One region of the Paenibacillus sp. Soil724D2 genome, then DNA from elsewhere that is predicted to be linked to it. Evidence: riboswitches for the same ligand, from Rfam matches in the RefSeq annotation. Region 1 holds a riboswitch; each other region holds the start of a gene.
The links. Region 1 has a riboswitch for cobalamin ahead of ASG85_RS12920 ((2Fe-2S) ferredoxin domain-containing protein). Riboswitches for the same ligand answer to the same signal wherever they lie in the genome.

Region 1 (7,908 bases):
GCTAAAGGATTCGTTGCTCCACTTAGTCTTGGATTACCAAAAACGGTTTCTGTCGCCAAAACGACTCTCGAGTATATGGTGGACGGAGGACCGGTAGCAAGTTTGCTTCCATCGGGTTTCCAAGCACTGCTGCCTAAAGGTACGAAGGTTGTTAGTTTGAATGTTACATCAGACAAGCGTGCCATTGTTGATTTCTCTAAGGAGTTCCTCAATTACGATGGGCCGAATGAGAGAAAGATTTTGGAGGCCATCACTTGGAACCTGACGAGCTTCCCAACCGTAGAGAAAGTACAGCTGCGTGTAGATGGGAAAGATCTGAAGGAGATGCCGAAAGGGAAGACACCGCTGGATACACCTCTTGCACGCTCTATGGGGATCAACATTGAGAAGGCTGAGGACGCTGAATTTGGTCAGTCCACACCGGTTACACTCTATTTCTTGAATCAAAATGATCAAAATTACAAATATTATGTACCTGTTACAAGGCTCGTCAAAAGGACAGATGATATCGCGAAAGCGGTCGTCGAACAATTGATCAAAGGGCCTGACCAGAAGAAAGGTCTGGCTGCTGTTCTGAATGCTACAACGGAAGTGAAGAGCATTAAGCCGGCAGATGGCGTTATAACGGTTGACTTCTCCAACAAATTCCTTGGCGCCGATCAGAAAGCATCCGCAGAGGCTATGCAGTCTGTAATTCTTTCATTGACGGAGAACACAAGCTTTAAACAAGTCCAAATTAAAGTGGATGGCGCAGTGAAACCTGTAACTAAAACTGCTCATATTAATCCGGCTAAGCTTTAAGAAGCTTGCCCGGTTCTAACGACCTCTATGCAAAAGCGCTGACTTTGACAAAGCGCTTGCATAGGGGTTTTCTCAGCATTATAATCATGTTCGACATCATTGTTTATGGCTTGGGGTGCTTTTCGCTGGCTACTTTGCTACAATGGGGCGTAGGAACAAAGCTTCTGATGGAAGCAACAGGAGGAGAACAACATTTATGAGAATTGGCGGAAGAACGAATCAAGAACTGCGACCTATGAAAATAACCCCTCATTATATAAAACACGCGGAAGGCTCGGTGCTTATTGAGGTCGGGGATACCAAAGTGATTTGTACAGCGACGATTGAAGAACGCGTACCTCCTTTTATGAAAGGTCAAGGGAAAGGTTGGGTAACAGCCGAATATTCGATGCTGCCTCGGGCTACGCAGGTTAGAAATCAGCGTGAAGCTGCCAAAGGTAAGCTGGGTGGACGTACGATGGAGATTCAGCGTCTTATCGGCCGTGCGCTTCGTTCCGTGGTGAATTTGGAAGCATTAGGCGAAAGATCCATAACTCTGGATTGCGATGTTATTCAAGCGGATGGCGGAACTCGTACAACGTCAATTACCGGTGCTTTTGTTGCTATGGCATTTGCCATGGACAAGTTGGCGACAGACAAAAAATTAGCCAAATTCCCGATTAACGACTTTCTTGCTTCTGTGAGTGTTGGTGTTATCGGCCAAACACCGCGGCTGGATCTGAATTATGAAGAAGATTCACATGCTAAAGTAGATATGAACGTCGTGATGACGGGGCAGGGTCAATTCGTAGAAATCCAAGGAACAGGCGAGGATGCTCCTTTTTCCCGTAAGGAACTGGATGAATTGCTCGCTCTTGCTGAAACAGGCATCCATACGATGATTGAAGAGCAATCTAAAGTATTAGGCCCGATCGCTGATCGCATTCGAGGTGTACATCATGCTGCTACAAAGTAATTTCGTCGTTATTGCGACGCGTAACGAGGGCAAAGTCAAAGAGTTTGCGAAGCTTTTTGGAGCAAAAGGCTATAAAGTTCGCAGCTTAACGGACTATACGGATCTTCCGGAAATCGTGGAGAGCGGAGCGACGTTTGCAGAAAATGCACGGATAAAAGCGCAGATTATTTCGGCACATCTCCATGTGCCGGTTCTTGCCGATGATTCAGGTTTGTGTGTAGCGGCTTTGAATGGCGAACCGGGTGTTTATTCTGCCAGGTATGCTGGAGAGGATGCTACGGATGCGGACAATAATGCTAAGTTGCTGCAAGCATTACGCGAGGCAGACTCGGTAGAAGGATTGCCTGATGGTGCAGAGCACCCAAAGCTTCTTAGCGAGGCATCCTATGTTTGTGCGCTTACACTCATCGATCCTGTAGCGAATGAAGTGATTGAAGCGGAGGACTCTTGCCGCGGTTACATCATTGGGGAAGAACGTGGCGAAAGCGGCTTCGGCTATGATCCGTTGTTTTATATCCCTGCTCTTGGGAGAACAATGGCTGAATTAACGGTGGAAGAGAAGAATGAGATAAGCCATCGAGCCAAAGCTTTGCGCATGTTCTTGGATAGACTCCCTGATCAGAACGGGTAATTTCATGAAGAAAACCTGCTTCCACTTTATAGGTGGGTAGCAGGTTTTTCATTTATCGGATGGATATTTTATAGGAACGTAACCAAGTATCTACTTGTGCCAAATAGGCGAATAGTTGAGGACCTGTCATCAATTGACCAAACCATGGGAGATCGAAATCATTCGTCTCTGAGCTGGCAAGTGCGCGGATTTTCTTAACATCAATGAAGGGAAGTAAGGGTGAGCTGGGGTCATCCAGAATTTCCAGAACCCATTTTCTCACAGCTGCTAAGTAGTTAGGATTGTGTGTTTTGGGATACGGACTTTTCTTGCGAGTTAGTACATCCTCAGGAAGAACACCTTTGAGCGCTTTACGCAAAATGCCTTTCTCCCGATCACCCGATGTTTTGATTTCCCAGGGAATATTCCAGACATACTCAACAAGACGGTGATCACAGAAAGGGACGCGGACTTCAAGTCCGACGGCCATACTCATACGGTCTTTTCGATCTAGAAGTGTCGGCATGAACCGGGTAATGTTTAAGTAAGACATTTCTCGCATACGGTTTTGCTGCTGCGTTTCCCCAGCTAACCGCGGCACTTCGCTGAGCGCTTGCTGGTATCGATTATTGACATACTCGACTGGTTTGATCCAATCCACAAGATCTGGAGCCAGCAGGTCGACGCGATTGTTAAGTTTTAAAGACCAAGGGAACGTATTTGCTGCCAAAGCTTCTTCGTTGTGGAACCAAGGGTATCCACCGAATATTTCGTCAGCTGCTTCGCCGGAAATGGCAACCGTCGCTTCTTTTTTGATCTCACGGCAAAATAAATAAAGAGACCCATCAACATCAGCCATGCCTGGTGTATCACGGGCAAATACTGCTGTTTTCAGAGATTCAACAAGCTCGGGTGTGTCGAATTCAATATAGTGATGCTCGGTTCCTAGATGCTCTGTCATCCGTTTAATCCAAGGTGCATCTGAATTTGGCTGAAATATGTTGGCTTTAAAATGCTTGTCATTATCTTTGTAATCAACGGAAAAGGTATGCAGAGCGCCTTGCCCGCTTTCTTTGTAATGAGCAGAGGCAAGTGCAGTAAGTGCACTAGAATCCAGTCCACCAGATAGAAGGGTACAAATGGGTACATCAGACACAAGTTGACGTTGGGATGTGTCTCTAAGCAGTTGTTGAACTTGCAATGCCGTAGCAGCAATATCGTCCGAATGCTGGTGGCTTTCGAGCTTCCAGTACGTACGGATGGATAAGCCATTGCGGTCAAATACTGCGCATTGTCCTGGTTTAAGCTCTGACATGTTGCGATAAATGCCATGACCAGGTGTGCGAGCTGGACCTACTGCGAAAATTTCGGCCAAGCCTTCAGCACCAACCTCTGCTTGAAAGTCGGGGTGCGCGAGTATGGCTTTCGGCTCAGAGCCGAATAGAAGCACACTATTTTGATGAGAATAAAAAAGCGGCTTTACGCCAAGCCGATCTCTGACTAAATAAAGGGATTGTTCTTGATCATTCCAGGCCGCGAAAGCGAAAATGCCATTCAGTCGATCTACACAAGCTCTCCCCCACTCAATAAAGGCAACGAGCAGCACCTCTGTATCACAGGTCGTGCGGAAATGATGTCCACGAAGTTCGAGCTCCTTTTTGAGTTCAGGGGCGTTATAGAGTTCGCCATTATATACGATCGTATACGTGTAGTCTCCTTGTTTCCGTACCATGGGCTGAGCGCCGTTTTCCGGATCCATTACACTAAGACGTCGATGGCCGAGGGCACAATGCTGTGAAATCCATGTACCAGAAGCATCAGGTCCACGCAAATGGAGCGTTTCCGTCATATTTTCTAGAATGGACGGGTACCCGGTCAAGTCTTTCCGCCAATCTATCCAACCCGTTATTCCGCACATAGACGTTCCTTCCTTTCTTTATAAAGAGAGCATGATGATAAAAGGTATGCAAACGGAAGGTAGATAATGTCTGTCCAGAAGTGGATGGGCGCAGTCAACCGGACGGATTTTGTGTTTTGTTGACAGGCCTGATACAATAAACCCAATTCTTACTTACTAAAGGACAAAGGTGATGACAATGAAAAAGAAACACTCTAAAGCACAAATTGATTATCTGGCTTCAAGAGAACATTTTTTGCAAATCAGTAACCAAGCGGATAAACGAATTACGGAATTAAAAGAAGAAGGTAAAGAAGTAGGGCAAGCAGAAATGGAAGAAATTATTGAGCGTGTCGGCTTGCATCGTGCTTACAACGAACTTACCCAAGCGGAGAATGTTTTGATTAATTGGACACAAACAGCTATTAAAACAGAGCCGGAATTTATTCAAAACCGCACTAATTTTGAGGAATTGTACGAAAAAGTCAAAACAGATGCAGAAGCAAGAGGCGCGATTCTTAATCTTGCCATGCGTTTAAATTTAGAGCTTGTGTGACATTCTAAAGAGGTAGTGCCATTCTTTCTTCAGGAGGCGAATGCTCATGGATAGTCATTTCATTAGCAAGCTGCACGACAAGCAGAGGAAAGCCGCGAAGAATTTCAGGACCCAAGGTGACGGTCAGCCAGGCAGTAATTTGCCGCACAAGAAGCACTAAAGTCTAATGGCACCATCAAGAGCCTGTAGGGAGATTTCCTTACAGGCTTTTGCTTTTATTATCCATTTGCCTTCGTCCTTTATGGGTATTTTATACAGCATATTTGAGGTTGTATCTCACCATACTAATCAAGTGATCATTATTTCAACTCATAGGAGGATTCCCATCATGAGCAAAAAGAAAAGTAAAAGTATGGATCAGAGGATACAGAGCACAATCGATCATTCGAAGCAATCTTCTCGCATACAGTCCAATCTGGACTCAACAGAGCCTGGTCATCACCAACCGAATCGTCCTTCCGTTTAAACGAGTGAATTGAAATCGTAAATACAGCTTCGATGAAGTCCCTACCATTTGGTTGGGGCTTTTTCCTTGTACATAGATAGACTTATGAGGTATGATGATTGAGTTTAAAAGATTTGAATAAGCTCGAACAATTTCATATACGAAATAGGTGCTTACAATCCGCTTTCCAAGCGCAGAGTAAGCTTAAAAGGGAAGATCGGTTAGAAGCCGACGCGGTCCCGCCACTGTAACAGAGGAGTCAACGTCTCTATGCCACTGATCGACCGATTGGGAAGGCTGACGTTTGATGAAGATCCTGAAGCCAGGAGACCTGCCTATTTCAGCAGCACAGTTATATACCTACGGGAGATAGGGAGGTGTTCTTATGAGTACGTGGGATCTTTCAACAGTCCAACATCATGTACTTATCTGTAACGGGGGATCTTGCCTGAAAAATTCAGGAGACGAAACAACGCTAGCCATCCGAGATGAAATTTCGAAGCACGGAGCGGAGCATCTTATACATACCACTCGGACTAGATGTAATGGCCGCTGTCAGGATGCAGGTGTTGTTACGGTGTATCCGCAAGGGATTTGGTACAAGGAAATGACACCAGAGACTGGGAGAAGGCTTGTTCGAGAGCATTTACTAGAGGGTAAACCACTCCAAGAACATATGATTTATAGCTTTGAGGAACACTTTGTGCCAACCGGAAAAGGAAATAAGGGCATTAGTCGCGTTCAAAATAAATAACCGGATAATGAAAGTTTAAAGGGGCTTATCCCAAAAGGTTTATAACCTTTTGGGATATCTACCTTTTAGTTCGTATCCATAAGGACTTCCGCCAATAGGTGGAGGTCCTTTTTGGTCAGAATTAATATGTTTTAGGTAAGGGGAAAGCAAAGCCTACCCCTTACCTATTCGGGTGCTCCAGAATAAGCACATTTCCTTGCTTATTCAGCGCTGACGCGCAGGATAGCCTACCGGGAAGTTGATTTTCGACTTCTCAGACTCTGTCGGCTCGGCGAGCTCTCACAGAAAGCGCGTTTTTCGCGCTTATTCGTTCGGGTGCTCCAGGATAAGCGCGTTTTCCTCGCTTATTCAGTGCGGAGGCGCAGGACGGCCTACTGAGAAGTCGATTTTCGACTTCTCAGACTCTATCGGCTCGGCGAGCTGCATGCATGTATACAAAAAGAAGCTATCCCTCTAATCACAGTTGGGACAGCCTCTTCTTAACTCTATTTATATTCGTTAATGATAGTTATAAATAGACCTTTTGTAATAATGTCTTAAAATCACTCACATTCTTAGGTGCCGAGATTCCCTGACGACTAGCTTCGGGCAATGCTTCCCACAGATCTAGCAGCATGGGCCTATCAAGACCAAGACCAATAATAGCCTTGCTATCTTTGAATATATCATCTGGCGTGCCTTCCATGACGCACTGTCCTTGATCCATCACGAGAATCCAATCAGCCCATGAGTAGGCAAGGTTCATGTCATGGGTAGCCATGACTAACGTGATGCCGCGATTATGTATACGGTCAAGTTCCTCGACAAGCTGTTGTTCCGATATGCGATCCAGATAGGCCGTTGGTTCATCCAGAAGTAGCAGCTTAGGTTCAAGCACAAGCACACCGGCTAAGGCTACACGTTTCTTTTGGCCGAGGCTCAAGTGGTGAATAGGTGTGTTTGCTAAGTGCTCGAGCCCCATCGTTCTTAATATAGCTTCTGCTCGGCGGTTAATCTCAGGCTCAGGAATGGCAGCATTCCGCAGACCGTAGGTGACATCCTCATAAGGAGTATTCAGAATGAGCTGCTGTTCCGGATCTTGAAAGACAAGTCCAACGTCTTGACGTAATTGCTTGAGTTCTTTGCGGGTATAAGTTAAAGCTTCGTTCTTCCATACAACTTGGCCTGATGAAGGTGAATGAATGCCAATAGCTTGAAGAAATAATGTTGATTTGCCAGAACCGTTATGACCGCAAATAGCTGTTTTTTTTCCCTCGGGGATGCGGAGCTTTAATTTGTTTAAAGCCATGTTCTGAGAAGCGGGATAGCTAAAACTAACTTCTAAGGTTTCTAGAATCGTGCTCATCGGATACTCCTCCAATTCCAACGCAGCCAAATTTCGAGCAGCAGTAAGAGCGTGAGTCCTACATAACTTTCCAATTTATATCGAAAAGGTACAGGGTTAGCTCGGTAGGGGGCCATGTGAATGTCATCCGTAAAACCTCGGGAGACAAGGCCATTTGACAATGATTTATACCGCTGCATCGTTTTAATAAACATTTGAACAATAATAATGGCTGTATCCTTTAGTCTATTTTGGAAACCAGTCTGACCGCCTCTAGATTGCTGAGCCACATACATGTTATTGGCAATTTCAAATAGGATGAACAGAAACCGATACATAATAAGCATAATTTCCAGAACTAGCTTGGGAACACGAACTTTTTGTAAAACTTGCAGCATTTCGGAAAAAGGAGTGCTGAACATAATAAAGGACACGCAACTTAGACTTGCTATGATACGAACGAATAATTTGCCAATTAGCAAAAGAGCTGTTGAAGAAACGGACAACTTCCAGTCCATGAATGTAAAGGCCGCCACCTCATGGATATCAGGCAAGGCTTCTTGCAA
Region 2 (7,908 bases), on a different contig from region 1:
CCTTAAGACTTATTCATTCCAGTCGATAGGCTCTGCTTTTTAGCTCCATGGGTATGCCAACCGTGACAAGGAATACCTGCTCACATACCTCAGCTAAGCGTTGATTCATTCGTCCTGCCAGGTCTCGAAAACTGCGGCCAAGCGGATATTCCGGCACAATGCCGTCGCCTACTTCATTCGTAACCAAGATGAGGTGTCCACGGTAGGAGGACACTGCTTCTACGAGCTCATCTATGCGTTTCATAACTCGAACAGAAGCATCTGCTTCTCCCTCATGATGGAGCAACCAGTTGGACAGCCAGAGTGTCAAACAGTCGACCAAGACCACAGCATCCTCTCCGCTCTCCTGCATATGGAGCAGCAGATCCCGCAGCTGGAAAGGCTCCTCCCGGGTATCCCATGGATACCCCGAGGCAAGCCTCATCTGCTGATGCAGCTCAACCCGCTCCTTCATTTCCTCATCATAGATGTGGGAAGTCGCAATATAAACCCCTCGTTCGCTGCCATGCATGGCGAGCTTCTCCGCGAAAGAACTCTTGCCGCTGCGCGCGCCGCCCGTAACCAAAACTGCCATGGCGCCTTCGCCTCCTTATCAATGCTTACTGCGTAAGCTTGCCTTTTACCGGCATATCGCCAAGAGGCTAACCCCGCGACACGCCTGCGCTTTCGAATGTCGCCATTTCCTTCATGATCTTACCTGCGGCATCGATCAAGTTAAAGGCAAGCACCGCGCCCGTTCCTTCGCCCAGGCGCATATCCATCTGCAGCATTGCTGCGAGGCCAACCGCTTCGAGCAGCTTCGCATGTCCCTGCTCCTGCGATAAGTGCGAGGCGAGCATATAGGACGCGCTTAGCGGTGCTAATCGGCTCGCCGCAAGTGCAGCTGCCGACGAGATGAAGCCGTCGACGACCACCGGACAGCGATTCTTCGCTGCGCCCAGAATCACGCCAACAAGTCCGGCGATCTCTAGTCCCCCGACCTTCATCAACACGTCGAGCGCATACTCAGCGCTTGATCTATTCACCTCACCTACACGAAGCTCATTCACATCCAGCGCCTTATTCACAACCGATTGCTTATGGAGCCACCTTTCATCATCAATGCCCGTTCCTCGGCCAACAGCAACGCTGGCATCCAAGCCCGTCAAAGCGCACAGAATCGCTGCGCTGGCCGTTGTATTGCCAATCCCCATCTCTCCCATAGCAAAGAGTCGATAGCCCTTTTCCACCAACTCATCTACAACTTCCACACCAGCTTGTATTGCCTGCACAGTCTCATCCAACGTTAATGCCGCTTCACGCGCCATATTACGTGTCCCTTTTCTTACTTTACGAGAGATGAGATTAGGATGCTCCAGATCAGCATTAACCCCCATATCGACACAGACAACTTCAGCACCGGCATGTCTGGCAAGAACGTTGACAGCAGCCCCGCCATATAGGAAATTAAGCACCATTTGAGGCGTTACTTCCGCCGGATATGCACTAATCCCTTCTTCACATACGCCGTGATCTCCGGCCATTACGATGACCGCTTTTTTCTTAAAAATCGGCATCACTTCGCCCGTAATTCCAGCAACCTGACGCGCAATATCTTCCAGTTTCCCTAGACTTCCCTGCGGTTTCGTCAATTGATTCAAATGCTCATCCGCTTGGTTCACCACATCTTGATGAACAGGCTTAATGCTATCTATAATCGCTTGCAACTTATCCATGACTGTGTCCTCCGATAGCTCAACTATTTTCCTGGCTGTAATAAAATTTGCGGCGCATCGTTAACGGGGTGCTGCAGGACAATCGGTTCAGTTCCATACACTTCGCTGATTAATCTGCTGGTAATGATTTCATCAGGTGTTCCTATCGCTGCAAGCTCGCCATTATGTACAACCATTAATCGCGTGCAGTACTGCGCAGCCAAATTCAAGTCATGCAGGACAGCCACAACCGTCAACTCGGATTCTCTCTGCCATTCCTTAATGTAGTCCATCATCTGTACTTGATATCCGATATCCAGGAACGTTGTTGGTTCATCCAGCATAAGCAGCCGTGGCTGCTGCGCCATCACTTTAGCAAGCGCGACACGCTGCCGTTCACCGCCGCTGAGGCGCTCGATTGTTCGATCAATCAGCGGTTCTAAGTGCAGCTTCCGGACAATTCCATCAATTAAACCTTCCGCATCAGCCGACTCCTCGCCAAGCCAATTCTGAAAAGGATATCTGCCCATTTCCACCACTTCACGGACCGTAAAGCCTACTGGAGGCAGCGCATCCTGCTGGAGGACAGCAAGCCATCTAGCCAGCTCTTTCCGTGAGTAAGAAGATACTAATCGGCCATCGAGGTCAACACTTCCGTTTTTAACAGGATCAATCCCTGATATTAGACGGAGTAGCGTCGACTTACCGCTGCCGTTTGGCCCAATAATGCCAAAAAATTCACCCTGCTTGATCTCAAAGCTGATGTTCTCCAGCACTTGTTGTTCCCGAAAGCTTTGGGAAAGGTGCTCCACTTTAATCATCTTGATCAACCTCTTAACGTTTTCTTATCCTTGTGGAGCAAATAAGCAAAAAATGGCGCACCCAGAAATGCCGTGATGACTCCAAGCGGAATTTCGGTTGGACTCAGCAGGGTACGGGCAAGTGTATCTGCCCAGAGGACATAAATGCCGCCACCAATTGCGGACAATGGAATAATCAACCGATAATCCGGACCTACTATTAGTCGGACTAAATGCGGCACGATGAGCCCGACAAAGCCGATTACACCTGCAACGGATACCGCAGCGGCAGTAAGGAATGTCGCCACAATAAGTACAATTAGCTTCGTACGCTCTACATTAACACCGAGATGTGACGCCTGACGTTCACCCAGAGCTAGTAAATTTAACGACCTTGCATAGCTAAGCAGCACGACAAAACCGATAATTAAATAGGGTGCAATGATATATGTATATGACCAGCCTCGCATGGCCAAGCTGCCCATTAGCCAGAAAATAATTTCATTAATGACTTGATTGGAAATAGACACCATGAAGGATACGATTGCCCCTAGAAAAGCCTGCATGACCACGCCAGATAAAATAAGCGTCTCCATCTTCAGCTTCCCTTCGATCTGAGCAAGCTTAAGAACCAGAAATAAAGAAATAAGTCCCGTTACGAAGGCAACAATAGGGATCGACCATTGCCCAAACCACGCCACTTGCAGTCCAAAATAGATTAAAAACGCAGCTCCTACAGAAGCCCCCGAGGATACACCGAGTGCATAAGGATCCGCAAGCGGATTGCGCAGCACACCTTGAAAGGCTGCTCCTGCGATTGAGAGGGATGCCCCTACTAGAATCCCTAGTAAAACACGGGGAAATCGTACTTTATTGATGATTTGTTCCGACGATTGCGGCCAGTTGGCATGGATGTGATCTCCCAGCCAAGGGATATGCTTGGCGAGAATACTGGCGATTTGCAGTACAGGTAGATTAGCGGTACCCAGCGACAAGCTCGCCACAATAGAAAGAAGAAGGAGTATAACCCCTACTCCTCCCCATAGCATTAATTTTCTTTTCATTTTATTTCACCAGTTCAGGATAAATGCCTTTCGCCATTTCAAGCAATCCATCGGTCAGTCTTGGACCCGGACGGCTTAGCATGTTTTGGTCGAGGCCAACTACCTGCTTATTCTTCACGGCATCAATAGCATCCCAACCGCTTCGTGTGCGGATAATTTCATCTAGTGATTTCTTGCTCTTACTATCGACTACTCCATTGGCGAACAGAATCACACCAGGGTTTTGTTGAATGATTTTCTCTTCACTGATTTCATACCAGCCACTTTTGTCTCCCGCAACGTTAACACCGCCAGAAATCTTGATCAATTCATCCATAAACTCGCCACTGCCCACCGTCCATCCCGGGGCAAATTCAATGTATACCTTTTTCTTGTTCTCTTGTTTCACGTCTTTCACCGCATTAACAACCTTTTGACGGTCCGCTTTCATTTTATCGACAATTTTTTCCGCTTGTTCCTGATGATCGGTAATCAATCCGAAGGTTTGTATGTCAGCAATGGCATCATCTACCGTTTTGGGCTCCACTTTAAACACGTTGATATTTAAAGCACGCAGCTTTTCTACCGTATCAGGTTTCATCGAAACCCCCGTGAATACAACATTCGCGTTAGCTGCGATCACCGCTTCTTGGTTAGGTTTCGTTATGCTGCCTAATTTCGGTTTTGTTTTAGCCGCTTCTGGATAATCATCATAATCAGATACACCAACAATATTAGCCTCTAGCCCAATTGCAAAAAGAGCTTCAGTTTCCGCTGGGGACACGGATGCAATACGCTCAGGCGCTTTATCAAATATAAACTCCTTGCCCGTAGCATCCTTTATTTTCAATGGATAGACCGTCTTTTTGGCTGCTGTTGTTGGTGTCGTCGTTGCAGCAGGAGCTTTCGTCCCCTCTCCGCCAAGCTTAGACGGATTAGAGATCTCCGTTTCCTTTTTACCGCAAGCTGCGAGACTGATTGCTGTTACTAAAGCTACTGTAAGAATAAATGCTTTTTTTACTGAATTCCTTTTCATCTTGTAAACCCTCTCTCTAAACAATTTATGTCGATTGACCCTAACAAAAAAGCCCCTTTGTTCTCGAAGGAACAAAGGGGACGATAAATCGCGGTGATCAGCAACCCTGCGATTGCTTCCTGATTTAACGCGATCCTTTTCCTCGAAGGATGTCGTAAACGGCACCATGGGCAGGTATCCTGACTCTCCTGGCAACCTATGCCTGGATTACAGTGGCGGGACCGCGCCGGACTTCAACCGGCTTCCCTTTTAAGTGGCAACCTCTTCATAACGAGCTTACCAGCACCTATGGCTGCATATTTTACTATCAATCTATTTGTCGATTATAGACTTCTTGTTACTTTTGTGCAATTACTTTGAGCACTTGCTTCGACTCATTCAGCTTCGGAGCATTTTGAGGAATGAAAGCCACCAAGCCTTTCCCTTCAAAACCTTGCTCTTTCATCCATTTGTTTCCTGCAAGCGGAATACCATATAGATGCTTTTCAGCTGGCTTGCCCTCTTCAGCTATTTGAATAACGCCATCTGGATAATCTTCCGGTTTGATCGTATCATCCAAAGAAACAAAACCTGCTTGATTACTTAAAGATTTGAATTGATCTTCAGCAAGAATGAAGATGCCGTTGCCTCCTGCAGCCAGTTCCACAATCATTTTTTCCAACGAGAATATAGGCGATGTATTGACTTTGACTGTAGGAACCTCGCCCACCTTCGATTTCAAAGCACTCTCCAGCTTGTCCCCCGCTTCACTTGGAAAACCATTAGAACCCATAATAAATATAGATACATCCGGCTTCGGCCCGCCGCAACCCGTAAGCATTACCATAAGCCCCACCATCATAACCAACAGCCATTTCACTTTCATGTTGTGAGCGTACCTCCGTTTGTTATCTGAATCTATCGATAGTCGCGAGAAAAGTCGGTTTTCACCGACTTTTTTTCCCATTATGCATATATTCATTTATTTTTTGGTCTAGGATTGTGCTCAATTCAACAACGGAATCAGATGTCATTTCTTTCCCATCAAAAACCATCTGTTCTAACTTGCGTCGCAGAGAATGAATCTCTTCTTCTAATAAGGTAAGGGAGTTTTGCTTCTTCGCACGCTTGGTTAACCAACTTTGTCCGAAATCCTGTTCTCGAATTTGAAAATGTTTTTGATAGGTTGATAGTTGATATTCCATAAAAGCCATGCTCATCCCTCCTTACTACAAGAATACCAGTTTTCATCAATAATGAACATATTTATTTACGTTATTCATTACAATTTTCTCATAAAATTCCCAATTCTCTCTAATGCTTCATTTAGTTGAGAAACACTATAGGCATAGGAACAACGTAAGAAGCCTTCTCCGCCTAAACCAAACACATCTCCAGGCACAGCAGCAACCTTTGACTCAAATAATAGCCGCTGCGCAAACTCTTCTGACGTTAATCCTGTAGCAACAATACTTGGAAAAGCATAGAAAGCGCCTTGCGGCTCATGGCATTCGAGACCAATATCTCGGAACCCTTTAACGATCAAACGTCTGCGTTGATTATAGGACTCGATCATCCGATCTTTCTCTTCCATGCCATTCGTCAACGCCTCGTGAGCAGCAACTTGACCCATAACTGGTGCGCACATCACCGTATATTGATGAATTTTGGTCATCGCCGAAATCAGCTCCTGGTGACCGCAGGCATATCCCATACGCCAGCCTGTCATGGCAAAAGCTTTGGAGAACCCGCTAACCAAAATTGTCCGGTCTTTCATGCCAGGAATAGCCGCGAAGCTCACGTGCTTCTGACCATAAGTCAGCTCGGCATATATTTCATCGGAAATGACAATAAGATCGTTCTCTTCAATGACTTTGGCAATCGGAAGCCAATCCTCATAGGTCATAATTCCGCCTGTTGGATTACTAGGATAGCAGAGAATTAATATTTTGGAGCGTGGCGTAATCGCGTCGCGAAGTGCTTTCTCAGTCAGCTTGAACTGGTCCTTTGCGAAGGTCTCGATCCCAACAGCTACGCCGCCGCTTATGCTCGTAATTGGGGAATACGAAATATAACAAGGCTCAGGTATAAGAATCTCGTCGCCCGGCGTTATCAAAGCTCGGAGAGCTAAGTCAATCGCTTCACTGCCGCCAACCGTAACAAGGACTTCATTCGATGGCTCATATTTCACTTTAAAGGACGTATGAAGATAATCGGCAATCGCTTCACGAAGCTCAGGTATACCTGAGTTTGGCGTGTATTTCGTTCTACCGCGTTCCAAGGAATGCACAGCTGCTTCGCGGACATGCCAAGGCGTCGAGAAATCCGGTTCCCCTACACCAAGCGAAATAATATCTTCCTTGCTGTTACTCACCAAATCAAAAAACTTCCGAATACCTGAAGGCTTCATTTCACGTACGGCAGGAGCGAGGTAGTCCTGCATCGATTTTACCTTATTCTGCTGTATCGTTATCTCATCCTTGATCATGGCGTTCCCTCTTCTTTACGGCGAAACGAGCATTCGGTGATCATTTTCCTGATCTTCGAATATAATGCCGTCTTGTTTGTATTTTTTTAATATAAAATTCGTCTTTGTTGAAAGTACACGATCAATCGGCGAAAGCTTGTTGGACACGAAAGAAGCGACTTGTTTGAGGGAACTGCCCTCTATTTCTACAAGTAAATCATAAGCGCCAGACATAAGATAAACCGATTTGACTTCTGGATATAAATAGATCCGTTCCGCGATAGCATCAAACCCGTGCCCGCGTTCCGGCGTAATTTGCACTTCAATTAGGGCGGTAACCTTTTCGTCATCCACTTTACTCCAGTTCACTACTGTCGCATATTTGACGATGACCTTATCCGCTTCCATCTCGCTTATCGCTCGCGCCACTTCGGCCTCCGCCGTTCCTAGCATAGTGGCGATCAAGTCCGCACTCCTGCGGGCATCTTCCTTCAGTAGTTCGAGAATTTTAAGCTTCAAAGCATCCATGGTTAAACCTACCTTTCTGAAATCTGATTCGTTCATCCTTTAATCTTACAATGAATTGCTGTCCTAATTCAATTACTGAGCTTGTTTTAGAGCGGAATATTTTTGTATAACCGAAATTTCCACCCACCTAATAGGAAAAAGGCCACCCGGATCTCCGAATAGCCTCATCTTACCTGTATCATCAGGATTGGCCGTGAACCAAACTAAACTTCGATTCGGCTTGCAGCAATTTGTTCATCATGGTTTCAATTTCACGATGCTCATACGCAGGACGCACATGGACATGACATTCTTCCGTCATACAACCGATTCCGACAAGTTTATTCTCATCATAAACCGAAATAACATGCTCCGATTGGAA
Region 3 (7,908 bases), on a different contig from region 1:
CATCTAGTCGATTATTTTCATTAGAAATTAAAAGACTATTCCAATAAGTTTAAGCTTGGAGGCGGCATAGAAGTTGTTATTTATATTGACGAGTATCGTAGTGGGAATTGTGTGCGTTATTGTTCTATTTATGAATGTTTACCCTGTTTTTGGACGGAAACCATCGAAGGAGAAGACTCTGGCTTTCTCTCGATCCTCTCAATATTTGAATGGGAAATTCGAAAATCCAGTTCCTACCATGATGAATATGGGCTTCAAGAATACAGTGGGGATCTTGCTCGATTTTGCTAAAAGCAGTCCTAATCGACGTCCCAATACGCAATTAGTTATGGGAGCCCCCGATTTGACCAAGGATCTGGAAACAAAAGTGACCTGGTTTGGTCATTCGGCTTCCTTACTAACGATCGATGGGAAAGCCCTCTTATTAGATCCCATGTTCGGGAAAGCTCCTTCTCCGTTTCCATGGTTAGGGAAGGGAAGATATAGCGGTGGATTGCCTTTTGAAATTGAGCAGCTGCCTGTGATTGATGCCGTCATTTTGTCACATGACCATTATGATCATTTGGATTATGGAACGATCATGAAAATTAAGCATAAAGTGAACAAGTTTTTAGTCCCGCTTGGGGTTAGTGGTCATCTGATCAGATGGGGTGTCCAGCCAGAGAAGATCGAAGAGTATGATTGGTGGGATGAGTTAACGTTTGAAGGTTTAACGTTAGCCTGTACGCCAGCTATACACTTTTCGGGGAGAAGCATGACGGATCGCGGTGCTACCCTATGGTGCTCGTGGGTGATCAAAGGAAAGCAGTCCAGCATTTTCTTCAGCGGTGATAGTGGGTATTCCTCTCATTTCAAAGAAATTGGACTTAAATATGGTCCGTTCGATCTTACTTTGATGGAGTGCGGTCAATACGATGATCGCTGGTCTGATATTCATATGATGCCAGAAGAAACGGTTCAAGCCCATATGGATGTGAAAGGGAAGCTGATGATACCGATACATTGGGGGGCATTCACGCTGGCCTTGCATGATTGGACAGATCCGGTAGAACGTGCCACAAGGGCAGCGCATGTTAACAAAGTGTCAATTGTCACACCAAAAATAGGTCAAACTGTTACCGTGAACGCCGCGGATTACCCGATAGAAGCTTGGTGGGAGTAGAGGAATCAATGCCAACTATACGACAGGAGTTACTTATTCATGCACCTATCGAGGTTTGTTTTGATTTGGCAAGGAGTATAGATATCCATGCGAAATCGACCTCCCATACGAAGGAACGAGCAATAGCAGGCAGGACTCAGGGATTGATTGAGCATGGAGAAACAGTGACTTGGGAAGCTTATCATTTAGGTATTAAGCAGCAGTTGACTGCCCAGATTACTGAGATGGAGAAGCCGAATTATTTTGTAGATGAAATGGTAAAAGGGGCATTCAAGCGATTTCATCATACACATGAATTTGTTACTGTAGATCAAGGTACATTGATGGTAGACACGTTCGATTACACATCGCCTTTTGGAGGATTGGGGAAGATTGTTGATCACTTGTTTCTAGCAAAGTATATGACTCAATTTCTTAAAATGCGCAATAACTATGTGAAGAAAATTGCTGAAGAGATAGCCCAGTCTACAAGGTCTGTTAGGTAAGAACTGGATAGTAAGACTCCCACATGTTATTATGGATAAGGCTGGTAGGTCGAAGTGATCAGGAGAGAAGAAGAATCTATGGTTGAACAAAAAAGTGAACGAAAATTCCATTTTCTGGGTGTGCTGCTTGGTATAGCGGTCGATAACTTAGGGACTTTGATATCGACTACGTTAATTGGCGGTATATATTTTGCTAATCGCCCGGTGGATGAGCAAGATGTAAGTGTTATATATTCGAATGTAGGCCTATTACTCTTGCTTTTGGTAGTTGGTTTGTTCTGGTCGTTTCTTGGCGGATACATCGCCGCTAAGGTTGCGAAGCGTGCCGAATACTTCAATGCAGCCATTATTGGCGTCATCGGCGCTGCAATCGGATTTGATTCTATGTTAACGAATCATAGCATTCCATTATGGTATGAGTTGATTGGTTTTGTCGTCATCGTACCGGTTTCACTGTTAGGTGGATTTGTGGCCTTGAAGAGGAAAAAAGCCCCATTAAAATGAATGTAGGATCGTAAAAAAGAGACTCGGTGATGTCGATCACCGGGTCTCTTGGCGTTATTAGCACATTTAACTAGTTGTAGTTGGCATGTGAGCGAGCATGGTTGCCTTTACTTTGTCGATCGTTTCTTGTAAATTCATATTCTCAAAAACATGCTCACAATCTTTGCGGTAGGAGACTTCCTCTATGTAGTGGTTCATGTAGTGGTCTATGACGTCCGTTGGCGTGTTTCGAGCAAGCATGCGTTCCATGATCGTTTGTTTGTTGACATAGATGAACAAGCGGATTGCTCTTTCTCCAAATGTATACTTGAAACGGTTAGCTGCATAACGATTCACAATGACATAGATAAGTCCGTCTTTGCGAAGCGCTTCATCGATGTCCGCTTTCTTAATCCCATAGAAATTCCCATCAATTTCAGCAGTTTGAAAAAATTCACCTGCAATGTCACAATCGATGAAAACTTTGCGTGAGATGAAATTATAATCTTTCCCGTTGACTTCTTTGGGTCTAGGTGTTCGAGTTGTGTAGGAGACGACAGATGAGAAACCAAGTTCTTTGGCAATGTGATGGGCAATTGTTTTACGACCGGAACCGCTTGTGCCAGTAAATACAAACACCAATCCATTCGTTTCATGACTGCTCATATCAATTCCTCCTTCATATAATGAAAGCGATATCTTGATAGATTCATTATAGTACGAAAATTCTGAAAATTAAAGAAATACTTTCTCGTTTGATAGGAATCAAAGGGTTAAAATACGCTATAATAGATAGCATCACGTCGTTTAAATGGAAAGGAATCTAACAATGCCTAAATATGCGAATTTGAGTGCGGAAGCAACGGAATTTTTACGTCAAAAAACCGGAAGCAGTCACTTAGAGTGTTATACCTATATTGACCCGGAGCGTGGAGAGGATAGTTTTTTTATCGTTAAAACGATCAACAAGGTCATTCAAGTTTCTTTTGCCGAAATGACCTATGATCCAAGCAGTTACCAGAGTTTGATGGAAGGACTCTACCGGGCCATCTATGAATAAATACGTGACAACCCTATCGATAGATGGTAGGATGATCGTAATTGCATATCAATGGAATTAGGTGCCATATATCCTTTCGGATTTATGGTTAAAAGGGAAGACCGGTGAAATACCGGCACGGACCCGCCACTGTAAAAATCGCCGTTATTACGGTAACTCCTTGCAACATGCCACTGGGTAACAACCTGGGAAGGTGCAAGGGGATGATTAAGTCAGGAGACCTGCCTAATTCAACAACACAATAACCCTACGAGGAATTAGGGAGTGTTAGAGAGCGGTTACTTCTGGTTTTATTAACTGTAGTAATTTACCAAGCATTTCTAACATGACTTATGTTAGGGATGCTTTTTTTGTTTGTGTAATTATGGGAAAGGGTGATACAAATTGTCAGGAAAACTGCTCATTATCGGCTTTGGGCCGGGGAGTTTTGAACATATTACGAAGCGTGCACGGGAAGCGATTCAGGAAAGTGAAGTTATCATCGGATATAACACCTATGTGGATCTTATCGCAGGTCTGTTAACTGAACAGCAAGTAGTTCGAACAGGTATGACAGAAGAAGTGAGTCGTGCGCAAGAGGCTGTGCGGCAAGCCAAGCAGGGTAAGAAAGTTGCCGTTATTTCCAGTGGAGACGCCGGCGTGTATGGGATGGCCGGTCTTGTCTATGAGGTATTGATGGAACAAGGCTGGACCCGTGAGGATGGCGTCCAAGTGGAAGTGATTCCTGGCATTTCAGCTGTTCATTCGGCTGGATCTCTGCTAGGTGCTCCAATTATGCATGATTCATGCACTATAAGCTTAAGTGATCATCTTACGCCCTGGGAGCTGATCGCGAAGCGGGTCGAGGCAGCGGGGATGGCGGATTTCGTTATTGCCCTCTATAATCCGCGAAGCGGTAGACGGACTAGACAAATCGTTGAGACTCAGCGCATACTCCTAAAGCATCGTTCTCCTTTAACACCTGTTGGGATTGTCAAAAGTGCTTATCGAGATCGCGAGCATGTTGTTGTGACGACGCTTGCCGATATGCTGAATCACGATATTGGTATGTTAACAACCATTATTATTGGTAATTCTGCAACTAAACTGTATGAAGGTCTCATGATTACACCACGCGGTTATCAGCGGAAATACACATTAGGGGCTGAAACACAGCCGCTTAAACCACATCAAAGGTTGAAATCCGAGGCGGAGCCGTGGGCTTTGGAACAATTGGATGAGCAGGATTGGGATGAATCCATGGAGGACTTCGATGAAGATGATGAACTCATGGATGATGAGGTTACTGAAAGTAAAGAACCGTCCCTGCTGAAATCATCGCCGAATTTGTCACCTAGCAACTCCTTACAACTTGCAATGGAAGCCTTGCAGCTAGTATCCAAAGGGACTGAAGTGGTGCCTTTTGAATTTGACAATAAGCTGACTGCGACCCAATCGATCTTTGAGTTTGCCGTAAGCCCAGGTATTGCGAATAAAAAGTTAACAGCAGCCCAACTGTGTGCTTTAGGCGAGATTGTTGGAGATCGTGGAGATATTGAGTACTCACCGCATCATCAATTGATTGTTCGTGTGCAAACCAATAACCCTAAGCAGATTACCTCCGAACTAAGTGTGCTTGGATTATTGTTATCTCCGATTGGTGATGTTGCCCAAATTAAAGCATGCGACTTTTGTAATTTGGAAAAAGGTGAATCTATTCCTTATGCGGAAGCCATTCATAATCGAATTGGTAATCTAGAGGTGCCAAAAGAGCTGAAAATTGGGTTCAATGGATGTGGTATGGCTTGTTATGGGGCGGTTCAGCAAGATATCGGCATTGTTTACCGCAAAGAGAAATTTGATCTATTTCTTGGCGGAAAAACAGTAGGTCGAAATGCACATGCGGCTCAGCCTGTTGCAGAAGGAATTGATCCTGAGGAGCTTGTTGGATTAGTTGGCAGAATCGTGGAACGTTACCAAAAAGAAGGACACCCGAACGAACGGTTTCATAAATATTTCAAGCGTGTTAAAGAAATTGAAGGTTACCGCCATCAAGAAATGGTAGGTTTCGTCATCGAGAATGCCATTTGCGGCGATTAGAATTAGGAGGAATAAAAGATGAATGCTGTTTTATTTGTGGGTCATGGGAGTCGGGAAGAAGGCGGGAATGAGGAAGTTCGCCTCTTTGTTTCAGAAATTGCGAGTAAGATGCAAGAGCAAATTGTGGAGACATGTTTCTTGGAATTTGTTCAACCAACGATTATGCAAGGAATTGATCGCTGTGTAGAGCTAGGGGCTACTCATATTGTGGTCATTCCGATTATCTTATTTGCGGCTGGACATGCGAAAATTCATATTCCGTCTTCTATCGATGATGCGAAATTAAAATATCCTTTTGTGAAATTTACATACGGTAGACCTATTGGGGTACACGAACAAATTCTGGATATTTTATCCTCTAGGGTAGAAGATCTCGGAGTTCAATTGAAAGAGGACTTAGGTGAAACAGCTTTACTTATTGTTGGACGTGGAAGCAGTGATGCAGATGCGAATAGCGATCTGTTTAAAATCTCTCGTTTATTCTGGGAGAAGCTTCAGGTGAAATGGGTGGAAACAGCCTTTATCGGAGTTACAGCACCTCTGATGGATGCTGGGATTGAGCGATGTTTACTGCTCGGAGCGAAGAAGGTAATCATTTTGCCATATTTCCTGTTCACAGGCGTTTTGATTGGGCGCATGGAACAATTGGTTCAAGGGTATCGCGAAACATATCCAGATAAACAATTCCAGATGGCACCTTATTTTGGCTTCCATCCGCTGCTGCAAGAGATTCTGATTGGACGCGCGCAGGAGGCGCTTCAGGATGAAGTGAAGATGAACTGCGACATGTGCCAATATCGACTAGAGGCAATGAAGCATATTGATCATCATCACCATCATGATCATGACGATCATCACCATCACGATCACACTCACGACCACGATCATCATGACCATGAGCATAAACACGACCACGACCACGACCACGATCACGAGCATCACGAGAATCACGAGAATCACGAGCATGATCATGACCATGCTCATTCAAGAGGTGACAAACGATGATTCTCGTTCTTGCAGGTACGAGTGACGCTAGGGAGCTGGCGTTAGGAATTCGAGCAGCAGGATACGCTGTGCTCACAACAGTTGTGACCGAGAGCGCAGCAAAGAGCATGGAGGCGGAAGGGCTTCCGGTACTTACTGGTCGCCTAACCGCGGAAGACATGAACCAGCTAGTTCAAGATAAAGGTTTACGCGTGGTTGTTGATGCAACCCACCCTTTTGCGGAGGAAGCGTCGAAGAATGCAATGGCGGCGGCTAAGCTGGCGGCAGTACCTTATGTTCGTTTCGAACGTCAAAGCTTGTCCATCGAGCAAAGTGCACTTGTTACGACGGTTGATGATTATAAACAGGCTGCAGAGCTAGCGGCTGAGAAGCGTGGCAGCATTATGCTGACAACCGGCAGCAAAACATTGAAGATTTTTGCTGATCGCCTAATTGGGCTTCCCGATACGAGGCTCATTGCGCGGATGCTTCCACGCCAAGATAATATGGAGAAATGCGAAGAACTGGGTATTGAGCAGAAAAATATTGTGGCCATGCAGGGCCCTTTTTCCAAAGAGTTAAATAAAGCTCTTTATGACCATTACAAAGTTACCTTGATGATAACGAAAGAAAGCGGGAAAGTCGGAGCTGTGGATGAGAAGCTCGAAGCAGCACTCGAAATGGGGATTCCGAGTATTGTCATAGGTAGACCGGAACTTGAATATGGAACTCTTTATTCAGACTTTCAAGGCGTTATTCAATTTATAAACGATAGCATTCATAAGGAGGGCTAAATATGATGGATTTTCATACGGAATTCAAACCATTAACCGTACAACCGCAAGAAATTGAAGAGAAAAGCTTTGAGATGATTACAGAGGAATTGGGCGAGCATCCGTTTACCCCGGAGCAATATCCCGTTGTACAGCGTGTGATTCATGCTTCAGCGGATTTTGAATTAGGACGCAGTCTTGTTTTTCATCCGAGAGCAATCGAAGCAGGTATTGCAGCTATTCGAGCTGGTAAAATCGTTGTGGCTGACGTTCAGATGGTGCAAGTCGGCATTAGTAAACCGCGTATTGAGCAATTCGGCGGCGATGTCAGAGTGTATATCTCGGATAAGGATGTCATGGAGGAAGCCAAGCGTCTGAACACGACACGTGCGATTATTTCGATTCGCAAAGCAATTAAGGAAGCAGATGGAGCTATTTATGCCATTGGGAACGCACCGACAGCCCTGCTGGAGCTGATTCGACTCGTCAAAGAAGGAATCGCGAAGCCGGGGCTCATCGTCGGTGTGCCTGTTGGATTTGTTTCCGCAGCGGAATCGAAGGATGAACTGGCCAAACTGGACATTCCGTTCATCACGAACATTGGCCGCAAAGGCGGCAGTCCCGTTGCCGTCGCAGCCGTCAACGCGCTGTCCATCATGGCGGCGCGTAAGGAGTAGCGCCTATGGAGGAAGTACCGGGCAAGCCGCTGCGCCACGGCTACACCACCGGCTCCTGTGCAACCGCAGGAGCCAAAGCAGCACTAGTGGCGCTTATCGAGCAAGCGCCGCAAACGCACGTGCATATCCGTATCCCCATCGGGGAAACGGTTGAGTTTGCTCTGCACAGCTGCGCGTTCACGCAGCTGTGGGGCGAAGCCGCCGT

Region 2: it holds a riboswitch for cobalamin, as region 1 does, so the genes downstream of both, ASG85_RS24825 (ABC transporter substrate-binding protein) here and ASG85_RS12920 ((2Fe-2S) ferredoxin domain-containing protein) in region 1, are expected to answer to the same signal.
Region 3: it holds a riboswitch for cobalamin, as region 1 does, so the genes downstream of both, cobJ (precorrin-3B C(17)-methyltransferase) here and ASG85_RS12920 ((2Fe-2S) ferredoxin domain-containing protein) in region 1, are expected to answer to the same signal.

The regions. Positions count from the first base shown of each region.
Region 1 is NZ_LMRY01000011.1:87,551-95,458, forward strand. It holds gene ASG85_RS12895 (GerMN domain-containing protein) at 1-801, shown strand, start outside; gene rph (ribonuclease PH) at 998-1,756, shown strand; gene ASG85_RS12905 (XTP/dITP diphosphatase) at 1,740-2,387, shown strand; gene asnB (asparagine synthase (glutamine-hydrolyzing)) at 2,440-4,284, opposite strand; gene ASG85_RS12915 (hypothetical protein) at 4,463-4,819, shown strand; gene ASG85_RS36945 (DUF4023 family protein) at 4,866-4,979, shown strand; gene ASG85_RS37810 (hypothetical protein) at 5,148-5,285, shown strand; cobalamin riboswitch at 5,415-5,618, shown strand; gene ASG85_RS12920 ((2Fe-2S) ferredoxin domain-containing protein) at 5,650-6,018, shown strand; gene ASG85_RS12925 (energy-coupling factor ABC transporter ATP-binding protein) at 6,527-7,363, opposite strand; gene cbiQ (cobalt ECF transporter T component CbiQ) at 7,360-7,908, opposite strand, start outside.
Region 2 is NZ_LMRY01000034.1:136,845-144,752, forward strand. It holds gene cobU (bifunctional adenosylcobinamide kinase/adenosylcobinamide-phosphate guanylyltransferase) at 14-574, opposite strand; gene cobT (nicotinate-nucleotide--dimethylbenzimidazole phosphoribosyltransferase) at 642-1,715, opposite strand; gene ASG85_RS24815 (ABC transporter ATP-binding protein) at 1,739-2,515, opposite strand; gene ASG85_RS24820 (FecCD family ABC transporter permease) at 2,521-3,558, opposite strand; gene ASG85_RS24825 (ABC transporter substrate-binding protein) at 3,560-4,573, opposite strand; cobalamin riboswitch at 4,725-4,878, opposite strand; gene ASG85_RS24830 (hypothetical protein) at 4,911-5,438, opposite strand; gene ASG85_RS24835 (aspartyl-phosphate phosphatase Spo0E family protein) at 5,500-5,766, opposite strand; gene ASG85_RS24840 (aminotransferase class I/II-fold pyridoxal phosphate-dependent enzyme) at 5,835-7,040, opposite strand; gene ASG85_RS24845 (Lrp/AsnC family transcriptional regulator) at 7,056-7,547, opposite strand; gene ASG85_RS24850 (GNAT family N-acetyltransferase) at 7,729-7,908, opposite strand, start outside.
Region 3 is NZ_LMRY01000058.1:108,729-116,636, forward strand. It holds gene ASG85_RS32985 (MBL fold metallo-hydrolase) at 83-1,162, shown strand; gene ASG85_RS32990 (SRPBCC family protein) at 1,171-1,647, shown strand; gene ASG85_RS32995 (hypothetical protein) at 1,726-2,151, shown strand; gene ASG85_RS33000 (guanylate kinase) at 2,218-2,796, opposite strand; gene ASG85_RS33005 (hypothetical protein) at 2,960-3,190, shown strand; cobalamin riboswitch at 3,233-3,434, shown strand; gene cobJ (precorrin-3B C(17)-methyltransferase) at 3,575-5,269, shown strand; gene ASG85_RS33015 (sirohydrochlorin chelatase) at 5,288-6,274, shown strand; gene cobK (precorrin-6A reductase) at 6,271-7,047, shown strand; gene ASG85_RS33025 (precorrin-8X methylmutase) at 7,053-7,703, shown strand; gene ASG85_RS33030 (cobalt-precorrin-5B (C(1))-methyltransferase) at 7,709-7,908, shown strand, end outside.